DNA from 3 places in the Actinomadura geliboluensis genome. Region 1 is predicted to be linked to each of the others. Evidence: riboswitches for the same ligand, from Rfam matches in the RefSeq annotation. Region 1 holds a riboswitch; each other region holds the start of a gene.
The links. A riboswitch is a leader RNA that binds a small molecule or an ion and turns the genes downstream of it on or off. The one in region 1 is predicted to bind cyclic di-AMP.

Region 1 (4,783 bases):
GGCGGCTGGTCGGCTGGCTGAACGAGCTGGTCGGGAACATGGACCCGCCGGCGACGGGCACCGCGATCGTCGGGCATTTCGACCCGGCCCGCCGGGTGTTGGAGTGGACGTGCGCGGGCCATCCGCCGCCGATCCTGGTCCGGGACGGCTGGGCGGCGCCGCTGGAGGTGGTCCGCGACCCGATGCTCGGTGCGATGCCCGGCTGGCAGTACACGACGATCACCACCGAGCTCGACCCCGGGGACATGCTGTTCCTCTACACGGACGGCCTGGTGGAGCGCAGGGACGCGGACCTGGACGAGCGCATCGAGCGCCTCACCGGCATCTTGCGGGATGCCTCGACCCGCCCCGACCAGGTGCTGGACGAGGTCCTGGCGCGGATGGAGCACGACCGGGCGGCGGACGACACCACGCTTTTCGCGCTGCGCGTCGAGTGACGAAGCGCACCCGGATCCGGTGGCGGGCAGGCCCTGTGAGCTAGGCCGCATGAGAACGGCCCCCGCAGGCCCCGCGAAGGGTGCGGCGGGGCATGCGGCCCGGAACCCCCCGGGTTTCTTTACCCTTTGGGCATTGGCTTGTAAGGCCCATGGGCAAAGGGCTGAGGGCCAGTTCGGTAAAGATCGGGAAGATGCCGGGGCCTGACGGTGTTGAAGGATCCTTGGAAGGGCTTTGAGCAGGCAAGACAGAGATTTGTGCCTGGTTTGCTTTTCCTCAGAAGGTTGGTACCTTCTATCCGGAATCCCGCAACGCACCCCATGCGTTGCCGCGCCGGTCGTCCGTTCCCAGGGCGGCCGAGGATCGCGGAGCGGTATCCGCACGCGATGCGCGCCAGACGATGCGCGCACCCCTCAGAGATCAGTCACTGAGATACATCCGATAAGTCTGCGCCGCATGTGCGGTGCGAGGCCGAGTCCGTGCCGGTCGAAGCGACCGGACGGAGCCGGGGACCCAACGTTCCAGGGGTGAATCGGCGCGACCCAGAGCCGCGCCGTAGGGCTGCTTCCATGCCCGAATCCGTCAGCTAACCCGGTAGGCGTCATGGAAGATAGGAGATTCCCTGCATGACCGGTCGTTTCGATCGACTTTCGCTCAACCGCTTCTCCCCCGAGGACAAGGCCGTCGGCGTCGCCGTGGGCGCCGTGCTCACCGGAGCCGTCGGACTCGCCGTCCTCAACCCCCTCGCCGGCGGCAGCGCCGCGGCCGAGACCCCGGCCCAGGCGAAGGCGGCCGTGGTGGCCGAGCAGGGCACCGCGTCGAAGCAGTCCACGTCGAAGCAGTCCGCGGGCATGACCCAGGCCGAGGCCCGCGAGGCCGGCTGGGGCGTCGCGCCGCGTCCGGTCAAGGCCTCCGAGGCCATCGCGCTCGCCAAGAAGCAGGTCGGCATCAGCGAGGGCAAGGGCGGCCAGACCAAGTTCCACAAGTGGTACGTCTCGACCCCGCACGCCAAGGCCACCGCCCAGCGCGACGGCGGCTTCTCGGTCAAGGCCTACAACGGCGCCCAGTGGTGCGACATGTTCGTGTCCTGGGTCGGGGCCCACACCGGCGTGAAGAACATGGGCTGGGACGCCTACACCGTCCAGCACGCCACCTGGTTCAAGAAGGCCGACCGCTGGGGCGACAAGCCCAAGCCCGGCGCCGTGGTGTTCTTCGACTGGAAGGACGGCTCGAAGGGCAGCATCGGCGACATCGACCACGTCGGCCTCGTCGTGAAGGACAACGGCAACGGCAAGATCAGCACGGTCGAGGGCAACAGCAACGACAAGGTGGAGAAGAAGGTCCGCGACAAGTCCGAGGTCGTCGGCTACGGCTACCCGGAGTACGCGTCCTGACGCTCCTCCCCCTAGCGCACGCATCGAAGGCGCCCGGCTCCGGCCGGGCGCCTTCGGGCGTTCCTGGAGGTGTGTCCTAAGTCGCCGTTGAAGGCGAGTAATGGGAAGCATTGACAGCCTTTGATGCTCCTTGGACCTCACTGGGGCGTTCCTGGAAAGGAATCCCTGGCAACGCGTCCGACCGGTCTCCGGCCCCGGCGGCCGGTCCGGTGCGCGGCGGGACCGGTGAGGGGAGGCCGAGCGGGTGCGCCCGGATGTCAGCGTGGTGGTGATCGCCTACAACGACGCCCGGCGGCTTCCCCATGCGGTCGCCTCGACGCTGGAGCAGTCCCTGGGCGGCGTCGAGACCGTGATCGTCGACGACGCCAGCACCGACGGCACCGGGGAGGTCGCCGATCGGATCGCCGCCGCGCGGCCCGGCCGGGTCCGGGCGGTGCACCTGCCGGTGAACTCCGGCGGCTGCGGCCGGCCCCGCAACGCGGGCGTCGAGGCCTCGTCCGGCCGGTACGTGATGTTCCTCGACAGCGACGACCTGCTGGACCGGCACGCCTGCCTCAACCTGCTCGCCACCGCCGAGGACACCGGCGCCGACCTGGTCTCCGGGCTGTGCGAGCGGGTCTTCCTGGACATGCCGGAGGGGGCGAAGGGGCGCGTCCGCCCCTGGTACCCCTGGCTGTACGAGCGCAGCGCCGTCTACGGGTCGCTGCGCGAGAACCCCGGTCTCCTTTACGACACCCTCTCCACCAACAAGGCGTACCGGCGCGGGTTCCTGGAGGAGCAGGGGCTGCGGTTCGTGGAGCGGCTGCACTACGAGGACCTGCTGTTCACCGCCGAGGCCTACCTGGCGGCGGAGCGGACCGCGCTGATCCCGCACCGCGTCTACCGCTGGCTCGTCCGGCGGCGGACGGGGGCACCGTCGATCTCCAACCGGCGGTCCGAGCCGGCCAACTTCGCCGACCGGCTGGAGATCCACCGGCGCATCGACATGCTGTTCGCGCTGCGCGGCGCGCACGATCTGCGGCGCGCCAAGGACGTGAAGTTCGTCAACCACGACCTGCTGCTCTACCTGCGGGAACTGCGCGGCCGCGACCCCGCCCACCGGGACCGGTTCCTGGAGCTCGCGGCCGGCTACCTGGCCGAGCTGGACCCGCGCGTGTTCGAGCTGGCCAACCCGCTGCCCGCGATCGCCGCGTACCTGATCCGCGAGGGCGACCACGCCGGGGCGCTGGCCGCCGCCGAGTACCGGCCCCCGCGCCGGCCCGTGCTCCGCGCCCGGCTGGTGGAGCGGGACGGGCGGGTCTTCTGGGGCGAGGGCGGGCCCCGCGGGGGGCTCGGCCGCCGGATCCTGGACGTCACCGGCCTCGGCTTCCACGTCCGGCCCCTGAAGGAGCTGTGCCCGGCCGGGACCGTGACGCGGCTGGAGACGCGCGGCGGCCGCGCACTGATCGCCGGGCATGTGCCGAACCCGCTGCGCCGGATCCCGCTGGACGCCGAGCTGGCCGGGACGCTGGAGTTCCGCGACCGGCGCCGCAGGGCGCGCCGGGCGCGGGTCCGCGTCGCCGTCCGGCACGAGGGCGACCGCCTGGCCTGGCGGGCGGAGTTCGACCCGGCCGCCGAGATCAGGCCGCTCGGATTCGCCGACCCCGTCTGGGACGCGTGGCTGCGCGTCCGGGCGGACGGCGAGGACATGGTCTGCCGCCTCGGCGAGGGCCGTGGATCGCCGCCGCTGGAGGGCGTCGCGCTGCCCGTCCGGCCCCGGCTGACGCGGCTGGCCGGAGACAGCCTCCGCTCCCGCCTCACCGGCCGCGGCGACCTGGCGTTCACGCTGGAGGCGGCGAGCCCGTGGGCGCGGCTGGCGAGGGCCGCCGCGCGGCGCGCCGCCACCTCGGCGCCGGGGCGGCTCGCCTGGCGCCGCGTCCGGGCGGTGCGGCGGGCGGCGGCCCGGCGGCTCACCGCGCGCCGGACCAAGATCGCCGTGTTCAACCGGGTGCTCAGCAGGCTGCCCGTCCGGACCGGCCTGGTGGTCTTCGAGAGCCATCTCGGACGCCACTACTCCGACAACCCGAAGTACCTCTACCGGGAGCTGCGCGGGACGGGGCGGCCGATCACGGCGGTGTGGGCGTACGCGTCCTCCCCGAAGGGGTTCCCCAAGGACGCCGTGCTCGTCCGCCGGGGTTCGTGGCGGTACTTCCTGGCGCTGGCGCGCGCCCAGTTCTGGGTGGACAACCAGGGCTTCCCCGAGGGCCTGCGCAAACGCCGTGAGACCACCTATATCCAGACCTGGCACGGCTCGGCCGTCAAGCCCATGGGCCTCGACCAGCCCCGCCTGAAGAGGGCCTCCGCCGGCGAGAGGGCCCGGCTGCGGCGGATGGTGGAGCGCTACGACTGCTTCCTGGTGCGCTCCGGGCACGACGTCGAGACGCTGTGCGCCGGCCTCGGGGTGCGCTCCGAGCTGCTCCCGGCCGGCTATCCCCGCAACGACCCCCTGGTCAACGGGGTGGACGGCGATCCGGAGCTGGCCGCCGAGGTCGCCGCGCTCCGCACGTCCCTCGGCCTGGACGATGGGCGCCGCGCCGTCCTGTACGCGCCGACCTTCTCCACCGGGCCGGACGGGCGCCCCGGCGGGCTGCTGGAGCCGCCCATCGACCCCGAGGTGTTCGCGCGGGAGCTGGGGGAGCAGTACGTGCTGCTCGTCCGGCCCCACTACCTGTGCAAGGCCAACGTCCCGCCCGGCGCCCGCGCGGTCATGCGGGACGTCGGCGCGGTGCCCGACGCCACGCTCCTGCTGCTGCTCGCGGACGCCCTCGTCACCGACCACTCCTCGATCATGTTCGACTTCGCGCTGCTGGACCGGCCGATCGTCCTGCACCTGCCGGACGGCCGCGACCTCGCCCCCGGATACCTCGACCTGAACCGGGAAGGGCCCGGGCCGATCACCCGCACCGAGCGGGAAC
Region 2 (4,783 bases), on a different contig from region 1:
CCCACCACGAGACCCAGGCGATGATCGCGGCGGCCGTGGCGAGCCTGGTCCTACTGGCGGCGTGCGGGACGAGGCTGGCCCGCGGGGTGCCGCGCCTGGTCCGGGCCCTGCGGCACCGCCGCCGCCACTGGGAGATGCTGCGCCTCGTCGCCCGCCAGCACACCCGGCACGCGGACGTCCTCGTACTCGACCACCCGGTGCCCGTGGCCTACTCCCTGTCCGCGCGCCGCCGCGCGATCGTGGTCAGCACGGGAGCCCAGGACGCACTGAGCGCCGCCGAACTCGGAGCCGTCCTCGCACACGAGCGAGCCCACCTCCGGCAACGCCACCATGCACTGCTGCTCGTCCTGGACTTGGCGCACGCCCTCCTCCCCTGGCTACCAACCGTCCGCCGAGCCAAAGCACGGCTACCGCTACTACTCGAAATGGCAGCGGACGACACAGCAGCGCACACCCACGGCCCCCGAACCCTCGTCAAAGCCCTACACACACTCGCCTCACCACCAGGCACCCCCAACCCGCCCGGTTCACTAGCAGCAACAGGCTCACAACCCTCATCCGAAGTGACCGGCGCCCCTTACACAGCCGAACTCCACGACATTGGCGGAGTGGTCGCCGCGCCCGGCCGGCTCGACGTGACCGGCCCGCTCGCCGCGCCCGGCCGGCTCGACGTGACCGGCTCGCTCGACGTGACCGGCTCGCTCGACGCGACTGGCTCGCTCGCCGCGACCGGGTCGCGTGAAGCGGGCGGCATGCCATGCGGGCCTGGAACCCGTGACGTTTGCGGTGTGGTTGTCGAGACCGGCTCGTTCGGCGCGTGTGGAGAGTTGGGGGCGGTCGGGGCGGGGATGGACGCGTTGGCGGCGCGGGTGCGGCGGCTGGAGGCCGGTGAGCAGGTGAAGCCGCGTGGGGCGTTCCGGGTGGTGGCGCCGGTGTTCGTGGCGGCGGCGGTCGCGGTGCCTCTCGCGGGCGCGGCTCTCGCGATCGGTCGGCTGGCCCTGCTCTGCTGATGCGTCTGGGACGTTTGCCGTAATCCGCGGCTTGAGTGGCGAATGAGGCGGCTATCTCCTACGCTGCGTAGGAGCCACCGTGACGAGCCCCCGCCGGGGGCGGCGATGGCGACGCCGAATCCCGTGGCCCATCGGCCCGGGAACCGGGGACCCGATCTCCACCGGGGTGAATCCGCTCCCTTCGCGGGGCGGTAGGGCGACTCTGGCCCGAACCCGTCAGCTGACCCGGTAGGCGGCACAGAGGAGGACGACCGCATGCAGCGACGCGCTGCCGTCATCGGCACGCCGAAACGCCGCACCCGCACCCCCCGAACCGTCACGGCATGGGCGATATCGGCCGCCGTGGCCGCGGCGCTCCTCGCACCGGCGCCCGCCTCCGCCGAGCCCGAGCCGTCCCGCCGGGAGCTGACCGCGCAGCAGAAGAAGCTCGCGGACGACGCCGAGAAGCTCAGCGAGCAGTACAACGGCCTGCGCGAGCGGCTGAAGCAGGCCCAGCGCGCCGCCAAGGTGGCCGAGGGCAACGCCGCCCGCCAGAAGAAGGCGCTGGACGACGCCCGCGCCAGGATCGTCAAGCTCGCAGCGGACAGCTACAAGAACGGCCCAGCGGACCCTGCCGTCGCCTTCGCCTCCGCCAAGGACCCGCAGAGCGTCCTTGACCGGTCGGCCACGCTCAACTACTTCGCCCGCCAGGACGGCGACCGCGTCGCCCACCTGCTCCAGACCATGCAGGCCGCCGAGCGCTCCCGCAAATCGGCCGAAGCGCGCGCGAAGCAGGTGCGCGAACTCACCGACGAGGCCAAGAAGAAGCGCAAGGAGCTCCAGGCCAGGCTCAAGAAGGTCGAAGCCAAGCTGGGCGTCGGCACGCCCATCCGAGGCAACGGCGGGCCCATCCCCAACGTGGACCCCGGCGGCGCCTCGGCCAAGGCCATGACCGCCGTTCGAGCCGCCCTGAGCCAGCTCGGCGTGCCCTACTCCTGGGGCGGCGGCACCGCGTCCGGCCCGTCCTACGGCACCGCGCAGGGCGCCAACATCAAGGGCTTCGACTGCTCCGGCCTGACCCTGTACGCCTACGCCCAGGTCGGGATCAACCTCCCGCACTACACCGGCGCCCAGTACAACGCGGGCACGCACGTGTCCATGTCACAGCTCAGGCCCGGCGACCTGGTGTTCTTCCACGCCGACCTGCACCACATGGGGCTTTACATCGGCAACGGCAAGATGGTCCACGCTCCGCAGACCGGCGACGTGGTCAAGATCAGCCCGCTCGCCGGACGGCCCTTCGCCGGCGGCGTCCGCGTCGCCTGACACGCTTCCCCCGACCGGCGTTCCCGTCACCCGTTCCCGGGTGACGGGGACGCTTCCATTCAGGGACGGCTCCTTTGCCGCGCCGGTCTAATGCCTTGCCGGATGTGTTGGCTACACTGGGGCCCGGCGAAGGGGAGTAGTCCTGTAATACCGCTGGTCGACACGCTGGACATCCTTGGACGTCCCGGCCATCGGGCCCCGCGAAGGGGTGGACGAGACCTTCGGCCACGGCATGACGTGGCCCGTACGACCGTGCGGGCCGTCCGATCGTGCCGGGCCGAGTGGTCCTCCCGTCGCCCGCCAGGGTGCCGGCCGAAGTCCGCGGCCCGGCCCCGTAAGAAGGCACCGCCCATGACCCTGGACCCGCTCGCGATTCTCACCGCGTTCGGCTTGATCTTCCTCGCCGAGCTGCCCGACAAGACGATGTTCGCCTCACTGGCCATGGGCACGCGCATGCGTCCGCTCTACGTGTGGTTCGGCACGTCCACGGCGTTCATCGTGCACGTCGCGATCGCCGTGGGGGCCGGCAGCCTGCTCAGCCTGCTGCCGGGCATGGCCGTCAAGCTCGTGTCGGCCGCCCTGTTCGCCTTCGGCGCCATCGTGCTGATGCGCGGCGGAGGGGACGACGACGAGGACGACAAGGCCGGCCAGAGGGTCACCCGGTTCTGGCCGTCCTACGTGGCCGCCTTCACGGCCGTGTTCATCAGCGAGTGGGGCGACCTGACCCAGATCACCACCGCCAACCTGGCCGCCACCAACGGATGGCTGCCGACGGCGATCGGCTCCGCCGCCGCCCTCATGTCGGTCTCGGCCCTGGCCCTCCTGGCGGGCCGCTTCATCGCCAACAGGGTCCCGCTGAAGACCGTCCAGCGCATCGGCGGCCTGTGCATGGCCGGCCTCGCCATCTGGACCCTCATAGAAGCCTTCACCATGTAACCCACCCCTCGGCCGACCCACCCTCGGCCGACCCACCCTCGGCCGACCCACCCCTCGGCCGACCCACCCCTCGGCCGACCCACCCTCGGCCGACCCACCCCTCGGCCGACCCACCCTCGGCCGACCCACCCTCGGCCGACCCACCCCTCGGCCGACCCACCCTCGGCCGACCCACCCCTCGGCCGACCCACCCTCGGCCAACCCACCCTCGGCCAACCCATCCCCGGCCAACCTCCCGGCCGACCGATCCCCGGCCAACCCCCCGGGCCAACCCCCCCGGGCCAACCCCACCGGCCGACCGACCCCCGGCCAACCGACCCCCGAGGCGCCCCTGGACCCCTCGCACGCGCCCGGGGGGCAAGTGAGCACCAACGATGGCGAACTGCCCGAAACGCCCCCGGACCCCTCGCAAGCGCCCCACAGGCAGAAAGCACTCACCGGCCTCGGGTTTCGCCGATCTACCTCTTCCGAGGGAACCAGCCGTTTCGCGGGTCGGTGCGGGGGTTAGCGGGTTTGGAGGCCGTTGAGGATGAGTGAGATGACGGCTTCGGACTCCGCTTCGGTCTCGGGGGAGTGCCACTCTGCGGCGTGGATCGGGTCGTGGAAGCGCGTGGTCGCATCGAGGACGGCGCGCGCGATCCCGTCTGGGTCGCCGGGTGTGAAGGTGCCGTCGGTGATGCCGTCGGCGATGATGGCGCGGATCTCGGCGAGCAGGAAGTCGACATGGGCGGACGAGACTGCGCTGTGATCCGCTGCCAGCACCCGGAAGGTGGCGAAGAGTTCCGGGTCCTCGCGGGCCTTCGTCCACTTCGTGGTGAACATGGTGGTGAGCAGGAGGTGCAGCCGGTCGGGCGGGGCCAGGCCCGAGGCCCGGACCGTCGCGGTGAGCTGGTCGCGCGCCCGGTCGAGCCAGCGCCGGATCACGGCCTCGCGCAGCGCCGCCTTGGACGGGAAGTGGCGGTACACGCTGCCGTGGCTCACCCCTAGGAGCCGCGCGACATCGAGCACGGTCGTCTTCTCCGGACCGTGGCGGCGCAGCACCTCTTCGGTGGCTGACACGATCGTCTCCGCGTCGAGCGGGCCTGCGCGCATCAGATCTCCCCGTCCCTCTACGGGCGCGAACGTACGGCAACGGACTGACGGATGTCAAAGTCTGTCAGCCTGTCAGCCTGTCGGCCGCCTACGTAGTTCGGATGACAGATATTGACATCTGTCATTTGATGTTCGTACGGTGCAGGGCATGGAGACACCTGATGAACGTGAGGCCAGCCCGGCGACCGCTTCGTTCGCGGGACGCACCGTGTCCCGCGTCGGCTACGGCGCGGCCCAGCTCGAGCGCCTGCGCGACCGTCCCGGCGACGCCGTCGCGCTGCTGCGCCGCGCGGTCGAGCTGGGCGTGGACCATGTGGACACCGCCGAGTTCTACGGCTTCGGCTTCGCCAACGCCGTGATCCGCGAAGCCCTGCGGCCCGAGGACGGCGTGCTCGTCGTCACCAAGGTCGGCGCCGAGCCCGACCCGGCAGGACGCCTGC
Region 3 (4,783 bases), on a different contig from region 1:
CGAGCGGCGCGTCGCGGCGCTGAAGGAGGAGCTGGCCGCCGCGCGCTCCGCGCGCTCCGCCGAGCACGAGAAGCTGCGCGCGGAGCTGCGCGAGGTCAAGGCCGAGGTGGCCGAGCTGCGCCGCAAGCTGCACGACGCCCGGACCCGGTACCGGGCGGCGGAGGAGCGCGCGGACACGGTCGTGGCGGACGCCGAGCGGCGGCTGGCCGCGGCCGGGGAGTCGACCGCCGCGGCGGAGAAGGAGGTGCGCAAGCTGCGCGCCCGTGCCGAGCGGGCGGAGACGGCCGCGGAGGCCGCCAAGAGGGCCGCGAGGGAGGGGCGCAACGTCGACGACGTCCGGCTGCGGATGCTGCTCGACACGCTCGTGGACGCGGCGCAGGGCGTCCGGCGGGAGCTGGCGCTGCCCGCGACGATCGTCCGGCCGGCGGACGTGGTCGGCGGGCTGGAGCCGGACCGGCTCGCGCACCGCACGCTGCCGGGCCGGGCCCTGTCCGACAGCGACCCGCAGCTGCTCGACCGGCTGCTGGCGCTGCCGCAGGTGCACCTGATCGTGGACGGCTACAACGTCACGAAGACCGGCTACGGGGAGCTGCCGCTGTCGGACCAGCGCAGCCGGCTCGTGTCCGGGCTCGGCGGGCTGGCCGCGCAGACCCGCGCCGAGGTGACCTGCGTGTTCGACGGCGCGGAGCTGGACGCGCCGGTGGCGATCGCGGCGCCGCGCGGCGTCCGGGTGAAGTTCAGCGCCCCCGGGCAGACCGCGGACGAGCTGATCGGCGAGCTGGTGCAGGCGGAGCCGCCGGGCCGTCCCGTGGTGGTGGTGTCCTCGGACCGCGAGGTCGCCGACGCGGCGCGGCGCGCCGACGCCCGGCCGTGCCCGTCCACGCTGCTGCTGCGCCGGCTCGGCCGGTCCTGACCGGGCGCCACCGGTTAAGGACGGTTTAAGGCCGCGATAAGGGACGGGTCGCAATCCGTGACCTGCCCCTCACGGAAAGTGGACGTAGCCCGTCGATCTCCATCAAAGAGTGACGAATCGGTTGTGACGGTTGTTGCCCCTCGCTAATGTCGTCCGCTGACGTCGTGGACGAGAGGGGCGAATCCGACCGTGGCCAAAGATCTCATCGGGGCACCGGCACGCGAGCGTGACCGGAGGGGCGGCCCCGCGAGCAGAGGCGCCTCCCGCCGCCTGGCGGCCGCCGCCTGCCTGACCGTGACCGCCGCCCTGGTCTCCCCCCCGGTGGTGGCGCACGCCGACCCCAGGCCGACCAAGGCCCAGGCCCAGAAGAAGCTCGACAAGCTGAGCGAGCAGTTCGACCAGGAAGTCGAGAAGTACAACCAGAACCGGGAGAAGCTCAAGGTCGCCAAGAAGAAGTACGACGCGGCGACCAAGGCGAGCAAGGAGGAGCAGGCCACCTTCGAGCAGCAGCGCTCCAAGATCGCCCAGATGGCGGCCGCCGCCTACAAGAACGGCGACTCCACGGACGTGACGGGCTTCGTGGGCAGCAAGGACCCGCAGTCGATCCTCGACCAGGCGGCCGTCTTCTCCCACCTGTCGCACGAGCGCAGCTCCCAGCTCACCCAGTTCCTCGCCACCGCGCAGCGGCTCCGCCGCGAGCAGTCGCAGGCCAAGGCCGCCTACGACGAGGTGAAGCAGAAGCAGGCGGAGCTGAAGAAGAAGAAGGTCGAGCTCGACAAGCAGGTCGAGAAGCAGAAGGCGCTGGTCCGGCGGCTCGGCGGCGGCTCGTCGTCGTCCTCCGGCGGCGGGCCGACCGGCGGCACCTACACCGGCCCGGCGAGCGGCGCCCCGCGCGCGGCGCTCGACTTCGCCTACGCCCAGCTCGGCAAGCCGTACCAGTACGGCGCCGAGGGCCCGGGCTCCTACGACTGCTCGGGCCTGACCATGAAGGCGTGGGCCGCGGCGGGCGTCAGCATCACCCGCACCACCAACTCGCAGTACGCCGCCACCAAGCGGGTGGCCAAGAGCGACCTGCAGCCGGGCGACCTGGTCTTCTTCAGCAGCCTCGGCCACGTCGGCCTGTACGTGGGCGGCGGCAAGATGATCCACGCCCCGCGCACCGGCAAGAACGTCGAGGTCGTCAGCATCACCTCGGGCTACTACCTGAGCAACTACTACGGCGCCGGACGCCCCTGACGCGTCCCGCCGCGCCCCGCCACAGGGGCGCGGAACGGCTCCCCCCGACAACGGACCAGGGTTGACCTGGTCCGTTGTTAATTTTGGGGGGGTTTGCCTTCTCTTGGGGCTTTGGTACGTTGTCCTCACTCACGGCGCCCTCCAGACGCCGTGGTCACGCGACGCCCACCAGGCGCCGCGGCCCCACGCGGCGCATCAGTCCGCCGCGTGACGGCGGCGCGAGCCACGCGCCGCACCCCCTCGGGACGGCACGGCCCACGCGCCGTCCCCGCGGCGCCCTCAGGGTGCCGCAGCGGTCCGCACGCGGACCGCGGCCGGCCCGGCCCACCGTGCGCACGCCCGCAGCGGCATGGCGCTGAGAGCGCGGCCACGGCGGTCCATCCGGGTCAGCCTCCCCGGACGTCCCCCCTTCAACGGGACGGTCGTCCGTGCACAACATCAGGCGCCGCTCGTTCGCACGCGGGAGACAGGTCCCGCGCCGGGCCCCATCTCGCCCCCAGGAGCGCAGCGGCAGCGCCGAATCCGCCGCAGCGCGGAACCGGGGAACCACATCGCCGGAGTCCGGGAGTCCTCCCGGACGGGCATTCCGGCACCCGGGGTGAATCGGTGCGTCTCTCCCGGCCCCGTTCCGGTGGAGCCCGCCGTAGGGCCAGCTTCCTCGCCCGAACCCGTCAGCTAACCCGGTAGGCGTCTGGAAGAGCGAAGGAGAGATTCCGCAGCGTTACCTGGGCGTGGCCGCCCATCATGCGGCCACGCCCGGACCCCCTGCGCTCCGCGGGCCCCGCCCGCCGAGCGCTCCCCATCCGAACCGGCGTGCCCGATGGCGGGCACGTCACCGCCGAGTCCGCGGCCGCGCCGGCGCGCCGTCCGCGGAGCCGGGGACCCATCCAGTCCCATCACATCGGGGTGAATCGGCCTGCCCAAGGGCGGCCGTAGGGCGGCTTCCACGCCCGAACCCGTCAGCTAACCCGGTAGGCGGCATGGAAGTCGAGGAGACCCCCCGTGCCAGGCGCACATCGCAAGAAGATCCCGGGCAAGCACCGCAAGGCGCGCCCCCTGTCCCTCCCCTGGCGGACGACCGGCGGCGTCCTCGTCGGCGCCGCCGTACTCGGCACCGCCGCGGTGACCGCCCAGGCGTCCGTCCTGCCGTTCGGCTCCGCCCCGGCGGCGACCACGGCGGCCGACGCCGCCGTCGCCAAGAAGGCGGACAAGGGCTCGTCCGGAAACTCGTCCAAGGACGCCTCCAAGGGCGGGCGCAGCGGCAAGGCCGCCAAGACGCCGAAGCCGTCCGCGCCGTCCCCCGGCAAGACCGCGAAGGGCGAGCCGGAGCCGGCCGCCGCCGGACCGCAGGCCGCGGCCTCGCGGCCCACCGCCGATCAGGCCATCGCGCTCGCCCGGTCCCAGGTGGGCGTGAAGGAGGACGACGGCGGCGAGACCAAGTTCCAGCAGTGGTACATGAGCACCTCCCGCGCGCAGCAGACCCTCGCGCGCGACGGCGGCTCGCTCGGCGGCTACAGCGACGCGAACTGGTGCGACATGTTCGTCTCCTGGGTCGGCGAGCAGATCGGCTTCACCGACCAGATCGGCAGCGACGCCTGGACGGTCGCCCACGCCCGCTGGTTCCAGGAGCACGGCCGCTGGGGCACCGAGCCCAAGCCGGGCGCGATCGTCTTCTTCGCCTGGGACGGCGGCAAGAAGGTCACCGACATCCGGCACGTCGGCATGGTGATCAAGAAGGTCGGCGACGGCACCGTCCAGACCGTCGAGGGCAACACCGGCAACGCCGTCAAGGTCAAGGTGCGCTCCGCCGCCGACATCGTCGGCTACGGATACCCCGACTACAAGTCGTGACGGCCTCCCCGGCGGCGCGGGCTGCATAGGATCGCGCGCATGGAGGACGCTCGGGACCAGGACGATCCGGAGCGGGACGCCCCCGAGCGGGACGGCCCGCGGCACGGCGGTCCCGTCACGCGGCGCAGGGCCCTGGTCCTCGGCGCGGGCGGGACCGCCGCGCTGCTCGCGGGCGGCGCCGGGCTCCTCGGCGCGCGGGCCGGCGCCGGCGCGGCGCCGCAGGCCCGCGCCGCCCGGGACGGCGCGTCGCGCGCGGCCGGGCCCTTCAGCCTCGACGCCGCCGGGACCGTCCTCGCCAACCGCGCCCGGGCCGTGCGGACCGGCGACCGCTTCGCCTTCCTCGCCACCGTCGGGGACGCGCCCGAGACGTTCCAGGACGCCCAGTCCCGCATGTACGACAACCTCCGCAGGCTGCCCCTCGAAGGCTGGGAGGAACGCGCCGTCGACGTCCAGGCCGCGTCCGAGGACGGCGCCGTCCTGCGCGTCGAGGTGCGCTACCGGCTGCGGGGCTTCGACAAGGGCCACGTCGCCCGCACCCGCTACCTCGCGATGGCCCCCGGCTCCGGCACCTGGACGATCGCCGGGGACGGGACGTCCCGCGGCCTCACCGACGACGCCGAGATCTGGGACGGCGGGCCCCTGACCGTGGTCAAGGGCCGCGGCAGCCTCGTCATCGGCGACACCACCGGCCTCGACGGCATCGCCGCGCGCCTGGACGCCGCCGTGCCGGTCGTGACCGGCGTCGTCGGCCGCGGCTGGGCGCAGCGGGTCGTCGCGCTGGTC

Region 2: another riboswitch for cyclic di-AMP. It lies ahead of ACGFI1_RS30370 (C40 family peptidase); the one in region 1 lies ahead of ACGFI1_RS42520 (C40 family peptidase).
Region 3: another riboswitch for cyclic di-AMP. It lies ahead of ACGFI1_RS02515 (CHAP domain-containing protein); the one in region 1 lies ahead of ACGFI1_RS42520 (C40 family peptidase).

Annotation. Positions count from the first base shown of each region.
Region 1 covers NZ_JBICUA010000021.1:20,219-25,001, forward strand. The annotation lists gene ACGFI1_RS42515 (PP2C family protein-serine/threonine phosphatase) at 1-437, shown strand, start outside; cyclic di-AMP (ydaO/yuaA leader) riboswitch at 895-1,051, shown strand; gene ACGFI1_RS42520 (C40 family peptidase) at 1,062-1,829, shown strand; gene ACGFI1_RS42525 (bifunctional glycosyltransferase/CDP-glycerol:glycerophosphate glycerophosphotransferase) at 2,074-4,783, shown strand, end outside.
Region 2 covers NZ_JBICUA010000010.1:281,060-285,842, reverse strand. The annotation lists gene ACGFI1_RS30375 (M56 family metallopeptidase) at 1-1,010, shown strand, start outside; cyclic di-AMP (ydaO/yuaA leader) riboswitch at 1,113-1,260, shown strand; gene ACGFI1_RS30370 (C40 family peptidase) at 1,266-2,315, shown strand; gene ACGFI1_RS30365 (TMEM165/GDT1 family protein) at 2,667-3,251, shown strand; gene ACGFI1_RS30360 (TetR/AcrR family transcriptional regulator) at 3,756-4,343, opposite strand; gene ACGFI1_RS30355 (aldo/keto reductase) at 4,492-4,783, shown strand, end outside.
Region 3 covers NZ_JBICUA010000001.1:531,385-536,167, forward strand. The annotation lists gene ACGFI1_RS02505 (NYN domain-containing protein) at 1-913, shown strand, start outside; gene ACGFI1_RS02510 (C40 family peptidase) at 1,103-2,149, shown strand; cyclic di-AMP (ydaO/yuaA leader) riboswitch at 2,654-2,854, shown strand; cyclic di-AMP (ydaO/yuaA leader) riboswitch at 3,011-3,135, shown strand; gene ACGFI1_RS02515 (CHAP domain-containing protein) at 3,152-4,000, shown strand; gene ACGFI1_RS02520 (hypothetical protein) at 4,040-4,783, shown strand, end outside.